One region of the Paeniglutamicibacter sp. genome, then DNA from elsewhere that is predicted to be linked to it. Evidence: predicted binding sites of a transcription regulator. Region 1 holds the regulator's gene; the other holds the start of a gene.
What was found. The regulator HspR, encoded in region 1, represses chaperone genes until heat shock. The targets are predictions, from matches to a motif close to AAGTTGAGTCNNNNNGACTCAACTT.

Region 1 (6,670 bases):
TGCAGGTGGATTAGTCCCCCCCGACTGGTGCTTACACTACCAACGTAACGGCCACCCGTCTCCAGTTCCCCACCACTTTTTGTCAAGGTCCGAGTTGATCCCCGGAAGGCCGCGCCCGGCTCGGCACGCTCGCCACAAAAGCGGCAGCAACGAACCCCCGGGGTCGGCCGGATGGGCGACGCCTAGGGGAGTTCCGAAGATGCCGTCGGGCATCGGGATGGCCGTCGGCACGCGTTAGGCAACTGCGCCTCCGCTATGGCCGGACGCCGACAATGTCACGGGAGAAGGGCAACAACGCCCACGACCAAAGCCACGCATCCCTGCGCAATTGGGTTGACACCCCACGGCCGTGCACGCCACTTGCACGATGCCCAGGCAGCTATCCCCGGGCCGCTGCCTCAAGGACTGCGATATCCAGTTTCCTCATGGGCATGAATGCCTCGGTCACCCGGCGCGCGACCTCCGGGTCCGGATCGCTGAGCAGCTCAACCATGCGAACCGGGACAACCTGCCAGGACACCCCGAAGCGATCCTTGAGCCAACCGCATTGGCTTTCCTCGCCGCCGGCGGTCAGCTTGTCCCAGTAGTGGTCGACCTCGGCCTGGTCATCGCACATGATCTGGAAGGAAATGGCCTCGTTGAATTTGAAGAGCGGTCCGCCGTTCAGGGCAACGAAGGGGCGTCCATTGAGATGGAACTCCACAGTCATTGGCTCGCTCGCCGGATTCCCGTGCGTGTCCAGGTCGAGGTGCGAGACGATCCGGGAATTCGGAAAGATCTCGGTGTAGTACCGGGCAGCTTCCAGCCCCTGTCCGTCAAACCACAGGCAGTTGATCAGGTCTTTCATGAGTTGGACTCGTCCCCTCGGTGCTTGGCACTGCTTCCGACACCCAAGACTAGAAATCGCCCGGCCAAGATACAAGGGGCAACAGCGAAATCAGTGGCGAAAGTTCGTCGGCCTGCGCTCGGGGTCGCCCCCCTAGCCGGCCGCACCAAGGCCGTGGACCTCGGAACGGCCGGCCGCGTAGGTGTGCGATCAGGGCGGCGGAAGGCCTACCGGGACATCGGGATGTAGTGGGTGCTCGGAACGATTTCCTTGCCCAGCGGCATAAGGGATATCGGGATCATTTTCAGGTTCGCGATGCCCAGCGGAATGCCGACGATGCTCACGAACATCGGGATCGCGGTCAGGACATGGCCAATGGCGATCCAGATGCCGGCCACCAGGACCCAGATGACATTTCCAATGGTTGAAAAAGCACCTACTCGACCGCGGTCCACCACGGTGCGGCCGAAGGGCCACAGCGCGTAGAGGGCGATGCGGAAGGAAGCAATGCCAAAGGGGATCGTGACAATGAGCAGGCAGCAAATGATGCCGGCCAAGACGTAACCTGCAGCCAGCCAGATCCCGCCGAATACTAGCCAGATGACGTTCAGGACCACGGAGAGAGTGTTTCGCATGACTCAAGTTTCTCCTACGAACCAATACCGCGCCATGGGGTATCACCCTGAATGATCCCCCAGATACTTGGTAACGCTTTCTAACGATTCGGCCAGAAGTCCCCGAGGATTCGATTGGCGCGCCCCAAACGGGCAAGATTGTTGGATGCCGTCTGCGTTTGGTCGAAAATCTTCACTGCTCATCTCCGGAATCCTCTGCACCGTTTTCCTGACAGGTTGCGCACCGACACCCGGATCGCCCAAGTCCCCATTGGCCTTCTCCCACGACACCGACGCTGTTCCCTCCGCCACGGACCGCCAGAACACCGACTCGTTGCCGCTGCTGCTTGTTCCGGATGTGGAGGCCGTGGCCCAATCCGACGAACACCGACGCATCTTCACCAGGCATTTCGAGGTCCCCTCCGTCCCGGAGGCAACCCGGGCACAGCGAGAGCTGGTGAAGGAAGTAGTCGATGCGTTCAAGGCCACGAACGTGCCTGACGTATCCACGGGAACCTTCCCCGCGGCGGAACTGAATGTGCGCAGCGATCTCACCGCTGTTTCCACCCAGGTGTTGGGCATCAGGGTGAACACCTACGAGTCTTCCGGCGCCGGCGGCGCGACAAGATACCTGACCCAGTGGTCTGAACAAGGCAGTCCGCGGGCCATGGGAACCAGGGATTTGTTTGGCAGCGACGACGACTGGGCGGACTTCAAGGAGTTCGTCGTCCAGGCCGCAACCATCGACCCGAGGGTCTTCAACGGAAGCCTCATGGACTTGGAAGACTCATGGCTGGATTCGGTGAACTTTGACCGGCTCGGCAATGCGTTGGTTGAATTCGATGACAACAGCCTTGGCACAGGATCCGTCGGGCCCCTCATCGTGACGGTTTCGGCCGAACAGGTCTCCGCGCTGCTCTCGGACTTCGGTACATTGGCCCGCACCGCATCGACGTCCCCAAGTCCGCGGATCCAACTGGGCCTCTTGCAGGACTCCCTCGCCCCGGGCACGGGCCTGCCCCTGGCCCAAGAGCCGGGCAATCCGCCTTCACCGCGCAGCATCGACTGCAAGACGGAAAAATGTGTTGCCCTGACCTTTGACGACGGACCGGGCCCCAAGACCGGGAAACTACTTGACTCCCTGCGGGACGGGAAAGCGCCCTCCACGTTCTTTGTCACCGGCCCAAACGCCAAGCTCCGCCCGGAAATACTGCAGCGCATGGTCTCCGAGGGGCACGAGATCGGGAACCACACCTGGAACCACCGCTCGTTTACGTCGTTGTCCTCGGCCGAAATCAGAAGTGAGATTGACCGCACCAATGACGTGATCTCCCAGGCTGTCAACCAACCGGCGGGATTGTTGCGTCCTCCCTTTGGTGCGCACAATTCCATCAGCGACAGGCTCTCAAGCACCCCGGTCATCCTGTGGGACGTCGACACCTTGGACTGGAAGCACCGCAACGCCGAGAAGGTGGTTGACTCCGCGATTAAACAGACCAGACCGGGGTCGATCGTCCTGTTGCACGACATCCACTCGAGCACCGTCGCCGCCGTCCCGAGGATTCTCTCCGGCCTGCAGGCCAAGGGCTACACCTTTGTCACCGTCACCGAACTCATGGGTTCCGCGGGGCTCGAGGCAGGGGAATCCTATGCCCGCGGGCCGCAGCCGGCGAAGCCGGACAACAGGAAGACCGGGAAAGCAGGACGCTGAAGTTCGCTAACCTTAACTCCATGAGCCTTCCCCCAGAGCGCAAGATGCCGATCAGCGGCCGCGCCGTCGACGACCTCAGCTTTTACCAATCCGAACCCGTGTCGTTTGTCCGCCGCGGCAGCCGCTTGCACGGTCGTCGCGCCGATGCCTGGGAACGCACGGCCAGCAAGTACATCATCGATCCTCCGCGGGACCGTACCGACACCTCGGTGGGTGAAGGCTACGACTTCGACCCTGAGGCGCTCTACGGCCGCAAGGCACCACTGATTGTTGAGATCGGATCGGGGCTGGGCGAGGCCATGGCCTTTGCCGCAAGCCAGAACCGCGAGACGGATTTCCTCGCGGTGGAGGTCTACCGACCGGGGCTGGCAGCCCTGATGGTGCGCGTGGAAAACAACGAACTGACGAACGTGCGGGCGGTACAGGCCAATGCCCCCGAAGCCCTCGACTCCATGCTCCCGGCAGGCTCCGCCTCCGAGATCTGGATCTTTTTCTCCGACCCGTGGCACAAGATCCGCCACCACAAGCGCCGGCTCATCAAGGACACCTTCCTGCCCAAGCTTGAACGCGTTCTGGAGCCCGGTGGAACCATCCGGCTGGCCACCGACTGGTCCAACTACGCCGAGCAAATGCGCGAGGTCTTCGACGCGGCACCGGCATTCACCAACCTGCACCCGGGCGAGCTGTCCGGCGAGAACAGCAACCTCACCAAGGTCCGCCGCCTTGGCCTGGAAAACGAGGACAAGGACCCGGACTTCATCGACGAACGTGGCGGCTGGGCCCCGCGCTTCGAGGGCCGCACCCTGACCAGCTTCGAGGGCAAGGCGCTGAAGGCAGGTCGCCTGATCTTTGACTTGGCCTACCGCAAGGCCCAGTAGAAGAGTCAACGGCTGGCGGGGCGGTTTCGGGCTTGGGCCCGGCGCCGCCCTCCGTGCTTAAGGCAGGGGCAGTTGTCCGGTGGTGATCAGCGCAAGGTTGCGCAGCGAAAGCGTCCCGGGGTCTCGATAGCCCCTCGCCGAGGACGGATTGTCGTCCCGGAATTGGGAGGTGTTGTGGCCCGTGGCCGCATGCAGTCCCAGCTCCGGCTTTGCGCCGACATTGAAATCGTGGCCGGAGAGCAGTTTGCGGCCCGAGAGCGTTCGTCCGAGCCACGCCAGGCAATCCCCCTCGGCGATGGCCTCGTAGATGTTCTGCGGTGGCACGTTGAGCCTGCCCGGCTCCCGGGAGAAGTGCCGCGGAATCCCGGCCGAACCGATCATGGCCAGCGCCTGCGCCCGCAGCCGAAACCCTGATTCAGCGTCAAGCACCTGTGCTGCAAGGCTCGCCGCATAGGAGTGTGCCTCCACGGCCAGGTGCGGTTTGTCCGGCCGCAGGCGGGCGAACGTTGCCAAGTCGTCCTCCAACCGGTGCATGCCGCGCCGCGCGGCACTGTTGAGCAGGGCGCCGGCAAGGTTCGGGGTTCGATACCCCAGCCAAGCCACCACCGCAGGCGCGGACACGCCGACCCTTTGTTGTTCCAGGTACAGCTGCCCGGCCTCACGCACGCTGCCCCACAAGGCGTTGCGGGCCCGGATCCCGGTCCCCGAGAGCTGGAAGGTGACGTGGGTGGCGGTGTCCAGGTCGCCGACTGCGACGGCCGCCAGCGGTTCCCGGACGGAAAGGTCAAGGTACAGCAAATGGCGGGCGGGAATGGCAGGATCCATGGAGCCGGGGCGCAGCGCATGCGCGGTGCCGTCCAGGCCCTGGCGATGGGCCTTGCCCAGCCTGCCGCGAATCGCGCACAGGGCCTCGAACCTGTCGTATGCCTCGGCGGAGAGCCGGGCATAGCCCTCACCGACGGTCATGGACGCATCCTTGCGGCCCGTTCACGGCGGCTACTTGCCCCGCGGCTTCCACACCACCATGGCCTGGCTGCGGCCGCGTGGTCGTTGGCCCCGGGCCAGCGACACCACGTCGCCGGTGCTGCCGGCGGCAAAGACCCGTCCGAGTCCGGCGGCCTGATGGGCGCTGCGCAGGGCGAAGACCTCGTTGCTCAGTTCGCCGACCCGGAAACGCAGTGCGGCGACCTGGTTCTCCAGTGCCATGATGCGCTTGATGCCCTCCAGGGACACCCCGTCCTTGGAAAGCCGCTGGATTTCCCGCAGCAATTCCACATCGTGTTCGGAGTACCTGCGTTGCTTTCCGCCTTGGCGCGAAGGCGAAACCAGTCCCAGGCGGTCGTATTGGCGCAGCGTCTGGGGGTGCATGTCGGCCAGATCGGCTGCCACTGAAATGACGAAGATCGGCCTTAGCCGGTCGCTGCCCATGATCCCTGCCTTTCAATCCTTTTCATCCACCGTAACCAATTTCTTGGTAAGTCGAAGCGCCCCGCGTCGCTGGTGGGCGGCACGGGGCGTCACGGTATTTAGAGTGTTGCGCGCGAGAGCAGTGCCTCGCGCGGGTTGTCTGCCTTGGTTGCCTCGGCGAAGGCCTCGACTGCCGCCTTGGCTTCCTTGGAGAGGTTCTGCGGAACCACCACGTCCAGGGTGACCAGCAGGTCGCCCGTGGCCTTTGAGGTATGCACGCCGCGTTCCTTCAGTCGCAGGGTGCGGCCCGTTGCTGAGCCGGCCGGGACCTTCATCTTGACGGTCTCACCGGTCAACGTGGGAACCTCGATCTGCCCGCCGAGGGCCGCCTCGTCGAAGGTCACCGGCACATGGATCCGGATGTTGTTGTCCTCGCGGATGAAAACCGGGTGCGGCTTGACGGTGACCTTGACGATCAGGTCCCCGGAGCCGGCGGCACCGGCCGAACCCTTGCCGCGGACCCGGACCGATTGCCCGTCCTTGATCCCGGCTGGAATCCGCACGTCGATGACCTCGCCGTTGGCCTCGCGCAGGCCGATGGTGGTTCCCTTCATGGAACCGGCAAAGGAGATCGTGGTGCTGGCGGTTCGGTCGGCGCCCTTGCGCGGCGTCTGTTGGCCAAAACCGCCGAATCCGCCGCCACCAAAGAGGTCGGCAAAATCCGGCGGCACCTGGCTGCTGCTGCTGCTGCCGCGACGGCCGCCCCCACCGCCAGAGTTGAAGAGATTGGAGAAGACATCCTCGAAGCCTCCGTTCCCCGGTGCTCCGCCGTGGCCGCCGGCGCTGAAACGCGCCCCCGAGCCCATGGCGCGGATGGCATCGTACTGCTGGCGGTCCTCGGGGTCCGAAAGCACCGAATGGGCCTCGGTGATGTCCTTGAACCTGCGCTCGGACTCGGCGTCGCCGGAGTTGGTGTCCGGGTGGTACTTGCGCGCCATCTTCCGATAGGCCTTCTTGATGTCCGCGTCGCTGGCGTCCTTGGAGACGCCAAGAATGGCGTAGAAATCCTTATCGACCCAGTCCTGACTTGCCACCGGGCGCCTCCTTTGCTGTAAAAAAATCCTTGTGGCTCACCCGCCCATCGATCGTGGCGAGGAGAAATCCGTGATGTGAGTCCACCAAGTATGCGGCGGATCGCTGGTTGCATCCCTGGAACCCCCGCCACCCGCCGCAC
Region 2 (7,723 bases), on a different contig from region 1:
CTCGCCGCCAGGGGGGCGAACATGGCGCGCCCGTCGGCCTGCGCCTTCGGGGTCATCTTGATGCGGACCACGCGCCGGTCCTTGTCGATGCGAAGCCGTTCGATGTGGCCAATCCGTTCGAGCCTGTCCAGCAAGGCGCTGGTGGCCGGCGAACTGAGCTGCAGGGTCCGCGAAAGGTCGCCCGGCGTTGGCGGGGTTCCCGCACGCTCGAAGCGCATGATGACGGCCAGCGCGTTCATGTCCGTGCGGTGGGTCTTGTGCCGGGTCCCGGTGGACTCGACGTACCTGTCCGATGCCTGCCCGAACTGCTGAAGAAGCAAGACGAGTTCGAAGGCAGCGGCGGGATCCATGGTGACCATTCTATGCCGCGACTTGAAATAGTTCCATGATGGAAATACTATTTCATGGAGACGTAATGTTTGATGAACGGAAATTCGTCCTTTCAACGAGGAGTGGGATCGTGGGCAATCAAGTCGTGGAGACAGGTGCAGGCGTCCGTCGGCGCGGAAACCGGCCCAGGCCGGGGACGGGCAAGGCGGTGCTACGCGCGGCGCTTGCCGTCGTGCTGGTTGCAATCTGGCTGGGCGTTGCGGGAGTGGGCGGACCGACCTTCGGCAAGCTCGGCGAGGTGCAAACCAACGACCAGGCGGCATTCCTGCCGGCCACGGCCGAGGCGACCCGGGCCCTGGAGTGGCAGGCCAAGTTCCGCACCTCCGACGCCATCCCCGCCGTGGTGGTGATCGCCGGCGAATCGGCGATCGACCAGGAAGGGATCAAGGAGCTGGCGACCTCGCTCAAAGACCTCAAGGGGCTTGACGGCGACATCGTCGGCCCGTTTGCCTCCGAGGACGGGCTTGCCGCCCAGCTGCTGGTTCCCCTTGACGGCAATGCAGAGGTCGAGGATGTCGTCGAGGCCCTGCGTGCAGAGCTCGGCGAGAGGATCCCCGAGGGGACCCGCGCCTACGTCACCGGCCCGGCCGGCTTCAGCGCGGACCTGGTCGAGGCCTTCGGCGGCATCGACGGCGTGCTGCTGGGCGTGGCACTTGGTGCGGTCTTCCTGATCCTGCTGCTGGTCTATCGATCCGTCCTGTTGCCGGTCACTGTGCTGTTCACGGCCGTTGCCGCGCTCTGCGCGGCCATCCTGGCGGTGTACATCATGGCCAAGGAAGGCTGGATCCGACTGGACGGGCAAAGCCAGGGCATCCTTTCGATCCTGGTCATCGGTGCGGCGACCGACTATTCACTCCTGCTGGTGGCCCGGCACAAGGAAGCGCTGTCCCGCGGGCAGGACCGCTGGGAGGCCGCCATGACCGCGTGGAAGCGATCCGTGGAACCGATCCTGGCCTCCGGCGGCACCGTGACCGTCGGCCTGCTGTGCCTGCTCTTCTCGGACCTGAACTCCAACAAGGCGCTGGGCCCCATCGGTGCCAGCGGCATTGTCTTCTCCATCATCGCCGCACTGACGTTCCTGCCCGCCGCCCTGGCACTGCTGGGCAGGAAGGCCTACTGGCCCTTCATGCCAAAGCCGGCCATTCCGCTTGGCCGCGAGGAACTGCCCGCAGGACTGTGGGGACGGGTCGCGGGCTTCGTCGGCCGCCACCCCCGGCCCATCTGGGTACTTACCGCGCTGGTGCTGGCCGCCGGGGCATTGGGCATGACCCAGCTCAAGGCCGCCGGCGTGCCGCAGAGCGAACTGGTCCTGGGCCAAACCGATTCCCGCGACGGGCAGATTGTGCTGGGCCAGCATTTTCCGGGCGGTACCGGAAGCCCGCTGTTTGCCATCGTCGATGAAACCAAGGCGAGCGAACTCCTGGGTTTGGCCGGGGACGCCGACGGGGTGGCGTCGGCCTACCTCCAGGCAGCGGACGGCGGGCCCGCGTTGGCCGGCGCCGGCCGGGATCCCCAGGCTGTCGAGGGCCGCAACCTCATGTCGATCACCTTGGACGATGCAGCGGATTCGGACGCGGCCAAAGCCACGCTACTCGACCTGCGACAGGTGCTCCACCAACAAGATGCAGGCTCATTGGTGGGCGGCACCACCGCGACCCTGAGCGACACCGCGACCACGGCGCAGGCGGACCTGGCCAAGATCATCCCGTTGATCCTCGGCGCCATCCTTGTCATCCTCATGTTGCTGCTGCGCTCGATCGTGGCCCCGGTGCTGCTGGTGGCCACGACCCTGCTGTCCTACGGAACGGCCATGGGCGTCTCGGCCTGGGTCTTCAACGGCATCTTCAACTTCGTCGGGGCCGACCCCTCGGTTCCGCTCTTTGGCTTCGTGTTCCTGGTGGCACTCGGGGTGGACTACAACATCTTCCTGATGACCCGGGTCAGGGAGGAGTCCCTGGTCCACGGGACGCGTTCCGGGGTCCTGCGCGGGCTGGCCGTCACCGGAGGGGTGATCACGTCCGCGGGCGTGGTGCTGGCAGCCACCTTCGCGGCCCTGGGCATCATTCCCATCATGTTCCTGGTACAGCTGGGGTTCATCGTGGCCTTCGGCGTGCTGCTGGACACCTTGGTCGTGAGATCGTTGCTGGTCCCGGCCCTGGTCCGAGACATCGGCCCGAAGATCTGGTGGCCGGGCAAGCTGGGGCGCACAAGGTAACGGATCTCTCGTTCTGCGGCGGGCCCGGTACTGCTAAGCTGGATACTTGTAGATCGGTAAGGTGCGAGTACTCTGCTTGCAACCCGAGGGTCTATGCGTCGACAGATTAGATTTCCCGATCCGCCGCATGCTCCGTCTCCTTTGCGAGAGGCGCTCGCGGCCGGTCGATGTGCGCTTAGCGCCATCTTGGCTCTCTCTTTCTTCGGCGACCACGCGCGCCGAAACCGTCGTGCGAAGCTTTGAGAGAAAGTACCACGTGAGTCCTTCATTTACTTCCCTTGGCGTGCCCGCAACCTTCGCAGACGTCCTGGCGTCGCAAGGAATCGAATCGGCATTCCCCATCCAGGAAGCCACCCTTCCCACCACCCTCAACGGTGGCGACGTGCTTGGCCGCGGCCAGACCGGCTCGGGCAAGACCCTTGCCTTCTCCCTTCCCGTGGTTGCCCGCCTGGCAGCCAACCCCAAGCCCCGCAAGGCACGCTTCCCGCGCGCCCTGATCATGGCACCCACCCGCGAACTGGCCACCCAGATCGCCAAGGTCGTTGAGCCGCTGGCCAAGGCCGTGGACCTCCGCGTTGGTGTTGTCTTCGGCGGCGTCTCGCAGCTGCGCCAGGAAAAAGACCTGAACGCCGGCGTTGACATCCTCATCGCCTGCCCCGGCCGCCTTGAGGACCTCCTCAAGCAGCGCGTCGCCGACCTCTCCCGCGTGGAAATCTCCGTGCTGGACGAGGCCGACCACATGGCCGACCTCGGCTTCCTGCCGGTCGTCAAGCGCATCCTGGACCAGGCCCCCCGCGGCATCCAGCACATGCTCTTCTCCGCCACCCTGGACAACGGCGTGGACAAGCTTGTCCAGCGCTACCTGTCCAACCCGACCGTTCACTCGGTCGATGCACCGACCGCCGCCGTGAACACCATGGAGCACCACGTGTTCCTGGTGTCCAACGACGACAAGAAGGAACTGGTCCGCACCCTGGCCTCGGGTTCCGGTCGCCGCATCATGTTCATGCGCACCAAGCACCACGCCAAGAAGATGGCCGTCTGGCTGACCAAGTGCGGCATCCCGACCGTTGACCTGCACGGCAACCTGAGCCAGAACGCCCGCGACCGCAACCTCGCCGCCTTCTCGGCCGGCGATGCCCGCGTGTTGGTTGCCACCGACGTTGCCGCCCGCGGCGTGCACGTCGATGGCGTCGAGCTCGTGGTTCACATTGACCCGCCGGCAGAGCACAAGGCCTACTTGCACCGCTCGGGCCGTACCGCCCGCGCCGGTTCGGATGGCATTGTTGTCACCATCGCCACCCCGGACCAGCAGAGCGACGTGAAGTCCCTGATCAAGGCCGCTGGCCTGAAGGTGCCGATTGTCAAGGTCACCCCGAACGCACAGGTCGTCATGGACGTCGTGGGCGAACTCGCGGCTCCCGTTGCCTATGTTGCCCCGCAGCTGCGCAGCACGGCCACCGTTCGCAAGGAAACCTTGACCGACTCCGACGCAGCAGGTGGCCGTGGCCGTCGCCGCGGCGGCCGCGGCACCGCCAAGAGCGCCACCGGCGAGGCCCCGCGCAACCGCGATGAAAACCGTGGCGGAGAGCGCCGCACCGAGAACCGTGGCGGCAACGCCCCGGCCGGACGCAGTGGCGAACGCCGTACCGAGAACCGCGGCGAAGGCCGCAGCGAGAACCGCGGCGAGGGCCGTGGCTACGCTGCTCCGGGCGGCCGCGGTGGAGAACGCCGCAATGACAACCGCGGTGCCGGAGCCTCGGCTCCTCGCGGTGGCGAACGTCGCACCGACAACCGCGCCGACCGCCGTGCCGACGTGCGCCAGGACGACCGCGACGTAGCCCGTCGCAGTGCCGTCCCCAACCGCGGCTCGGCAGCGGCACGCAACAACTCGGGCCAGCGCCAGGGTTCCAGCGCAGGTTCCCGCCCCCGCGGCGGAAACACCATCGCCGACGCGCTGGGTGCATCCAAGGTCGAAGCAGCAACCGGGGCAGGCCGTGGACGCGGTCCGCGCCGCGCAACGTCGCCGGCCTCGAACGGCCGCAACAACTACTAAGGCCATTCCGACCACCATGGGTGGTTGGGCTTGAGCCATTGGCTGGGTCCGGGATTACAACGAAAGTTGTGAACCCGGGCCCAGCCTGCGTTTAAGGGGCCGCGGGAGGATTTTTCGACTTCACCCTTCGTCGGGATCCGGATACCGAGAAATCATCCTTTTAGTCGCCCGGCGCGCTGGATTGAACCAATAATCTTGAGGAAACAGCGTGCGGCCGGCGCAGGTCGAAGCGAATCATTCGATCCGATTGGCACCTGCGCACGTGGCAGCGACCCTTACGACATCGGAGACAGTCTTGATTGAATCACTGCAGCAGTTCACGTCCAATTTCCCTCCCGCATTGCAGTGGCTCGCCGTGATGCTGGTGGCGGCCGTTCCATTCATCGAGTCCTACTTTGGCTCGGCACTCGGCGTTGTCATCGGCATCAATCCGGTGATTGCGATTTTCGCCGCAATCGTGGGCAACGTAGCTTCCATGCTGCTGCTGGTCAATGGCGCGCATTTCGTGCGCGGGAAGGTTGCCAAGGAGAAGACTGCTCCGTCACTAAAGTTCGTCAAACTGCGCTCGGCCTTCGATAAGTACGGCATCGCGGGCGTCAGCCTGTTGGGGCAGACAATCCTTCCGAGCCAAATTACCTCGGCTGCGCTGGTCTCCTTCGGTGCCGCCAAGGAGAAGGTCGTTTTCTGGCAAATCATTTCCATCATCCTGTGGGGCACCGCATTCGGCCTGCTCGCATTCCTCGGCATGGACCTGGTTCTGGGGAGCTAACGAATCCGCGCTCGAGGGAGGCGAGGGTCCAAGACCCTGCAGGCCCCGAATCCGCGCTCGAATTCGGGGCCGCGGCATTTTCGCGTGGAAATGGGAGACTTTGGAGCTGATCTCTCCCGGCGAACAGCACTCACAGCCAACTCCAAGTTCCCCGGAATTCCGCGGAACTTTTCTTTTCGTTGAACATGAAAGAGTCTCAAAATCTCAAAGTTGAGCCTTACCCACTCAACTTTGAATTGACATCGTTTTGCCACCGAGTAAACTTGAGTGCAGAACGCTCAAGCGGTTGAAATCGCCTTGAACGTTGGATTATTTTCCCAAGGTAATGAAGGAGCACCCCCATGTCTCGTGCCGTAGGTATTGACCTCGGAACCACCAACTCCGTTGTATCCGTCCTCGAAGGTGGCGAGCCCACCGTCATCGCCAACGCCGAAGGCAACCGCACCACCCCGTCGGTCGTTGCCTTCGCCAAGAGCGGCGAGGTCCTGGTTGGCGACATCGCCAAGCGCCAGGCCGTGAACAACATCGATCGCACCATTGCCTCGGTCAAGCGCCACATGGGCACCGACTGGTCGGTTGCCATCGACGACAAGAAGTACACCGCGCAGGAAATCTCCGCACGTACGCTGATGAAGCTCAAGACCGACGCCGAGTCCTACCTGGGCGAAAAGGTCACCGACGCCGTCATCACCGTGCCGGCCTACTTCAACGACGCCGAGCGCCAGGCCACGAAGGAAGCCGGCGAGATCGCCGGCCTCAACGTCCTGCGCATTGTCAACGAGCCGACCGCGGCCGCACTGGCCTACGGCCTGGATAAGGGCAAGGAAGACGAGCTCATCCTGGTCTTCGACCTCGGCGGCGGAACCTTCGACGTTTCCTTGCTCGAAGTTGGCAAGGACGAAGACGATTTCTCCACCATCCAGGTCCGCGCGACCTCGGGCGACAACCGCCTCGGCGGCGACGACTGGGACCAGCGCGTTGTTGACTGGCTGCTGGCCCAGGCCAAGCAGAAGGGCGCAGACCTGTCCAAGGACAAGATTGCCCTGCAGCGCCTGAAGGAAGCAGCGGAGCAGGCCAAGAAGGAACTCTCCTCGGCCACCTCCACCAACATCTCCCTGCAGTACCTCTCGGTCACCGCCGATGGCCCGGTTCACCTGGACGAGCACCTTTCCCGTGCCAAGTTCCAGGAACTGACCAACGACCTGCTCGAGCGCACCCGCAAGCCGTTCAAGGACGTTATCGCCGAAGCCGGCGTGAAGGTCTCCGAGATCGCCCACGTGATCCTCGTTGGCGGCTCGACCCGCATGCCGGCAGTTGCCGAACTGGTCAAGGAATTGGCCGGCAAGGAAGCCAACAAGGGTGTGAACCCGGATGAGGTTGTTGCCGTTGGTGCAGCACTGCAGGCCGGCGTGCTGAAGGGCGAGCGCAAGGACGTTCTGCTCATCGACGTCACCCCGCTGGCACTGGGCATCGAAACCAAGGGTGGTGTGATGACCAAGCTGATCGAGCGCAACACCGCGATCCCGACCAAGCGTTCGGAGACCTTCACCACCGCCGAGGACAACCAGCCCTCGGTTTCCATCCAGGTCTTCCAGGGCGAGCGCGAGTTCACCCGCGACAACAAGGCACTGGGCACCTTCGAGCTGACCGGCATTGCGCCGGCCCCGCGTGGAATCCCGCAGGTCGAGGTCACCTTCGACATCGACGCCAACGGCATCGTCCATGTGTCCGCCAAGGACAAGGGCACCGGAGTCGAGCAGTCGATGACCATCACCGGCGGCACCGCGCTGTCCAAGGATGACATCGAGCGCATGGTCCGCGAAGCCGAGGAGCACGCCTCCGAGGACAAGGCCCGCCGCGAGGCTGCCGAGACCCGCAACGCCGCCGAGCAGTCCGCCTACTCGGTGGACAAGCTCATCAAGGACAACGCCGACAAGCTGCCCGAAGAGGTCAAGACCGAGGTCCAGGCCGACGTTGACGCCTTGAAGAAGGCCCTGGAATCCCAGGACAACGACGACGAGGTCAAGGCCGCGTTCGAGAAGCTGCAGGCTTCGCAGACCAAGCTGGGCGAGGCCATCTACTCGCAGGCACAGAGCGAAGGCGCAGCAGCGGCCGACGACGCCGAGGCACCGAACGCCGATGAAGACATCGTCGACGCCGAGGTCATTGACGAAGACGAAAAGAAGTAAGGGGCGCATCAACCATGTCAGAGGAAATTCACGACGAGGGTGCCTCCAAGGAAGAGGTCACTCCTGTTGACGAAGCCCATGACTCGGGCGACGCGTTGAGCCAG

Region 2: dnaK (molecular chaperone DnaK) is a predicted target of HspR. The motif match lies at 5,638-5,662, and genes of this name have one in related genera.

What each region holds. Positions count from the first base shown of each region.
Region 1 is NZ_JBKKAP010000160.1:51-6,720, reverse strand. Features, by position in the region: gene ACLQ7E_RS19135 (VOC family protein) at 380-847, opposite strand; gene ACLQ7E_RS19130 (YccF domain-containing protein) at 1,054-1,461, opposite strand; gene ACLQ7E_RS19125 (polysaccharide deacetylase family protein) at 1,607-3,151, shown strand; gene trmB (tRNA (guanosine(46)-N7)-methyltransferase TrmB) at 3,172-4,029, shown strand; gene ACLQ7E_RS19115 (alpha/beta hydrolase) at 4,087-4,995, opposite strand; gene ACLQ7E_RS19110 (heat shock protein transcriptional repressor HspR) at 5,026-5,457, opposite strand; gene ACLQ7E_RS19105 (DnaJ C-terminal domain-containing protein) at 5,556-6,530, opposite strand.
Region 2 is NZ_JBKKAP010000166.1:559-8,281, reverse strand. Features, by position in the region: gene ACLQ7E_RS19625 (MarR family winged helix-turn-helix transcriptional regulator) at 1-350, opposite strand, end outside; gene ACLQ7E_RS19620 (MMPL family transporter) at 539-2,605, shown strand; gene ACLQ7E_RS19615 (DEAD/DEAH box helicase) at 2,862-4,661, shown strand; gene ACLQ7E_RS19610 (hypothetical protein) at 4,870-5,430, shown strand; gene dnaK (molecular chaperone DnaK) at 5,772-7,619, shown strand; gene ACLQ7E_RS19600 (nucleotide exchange factor GrpE) at 7,634-7,723, shown strand, end outside.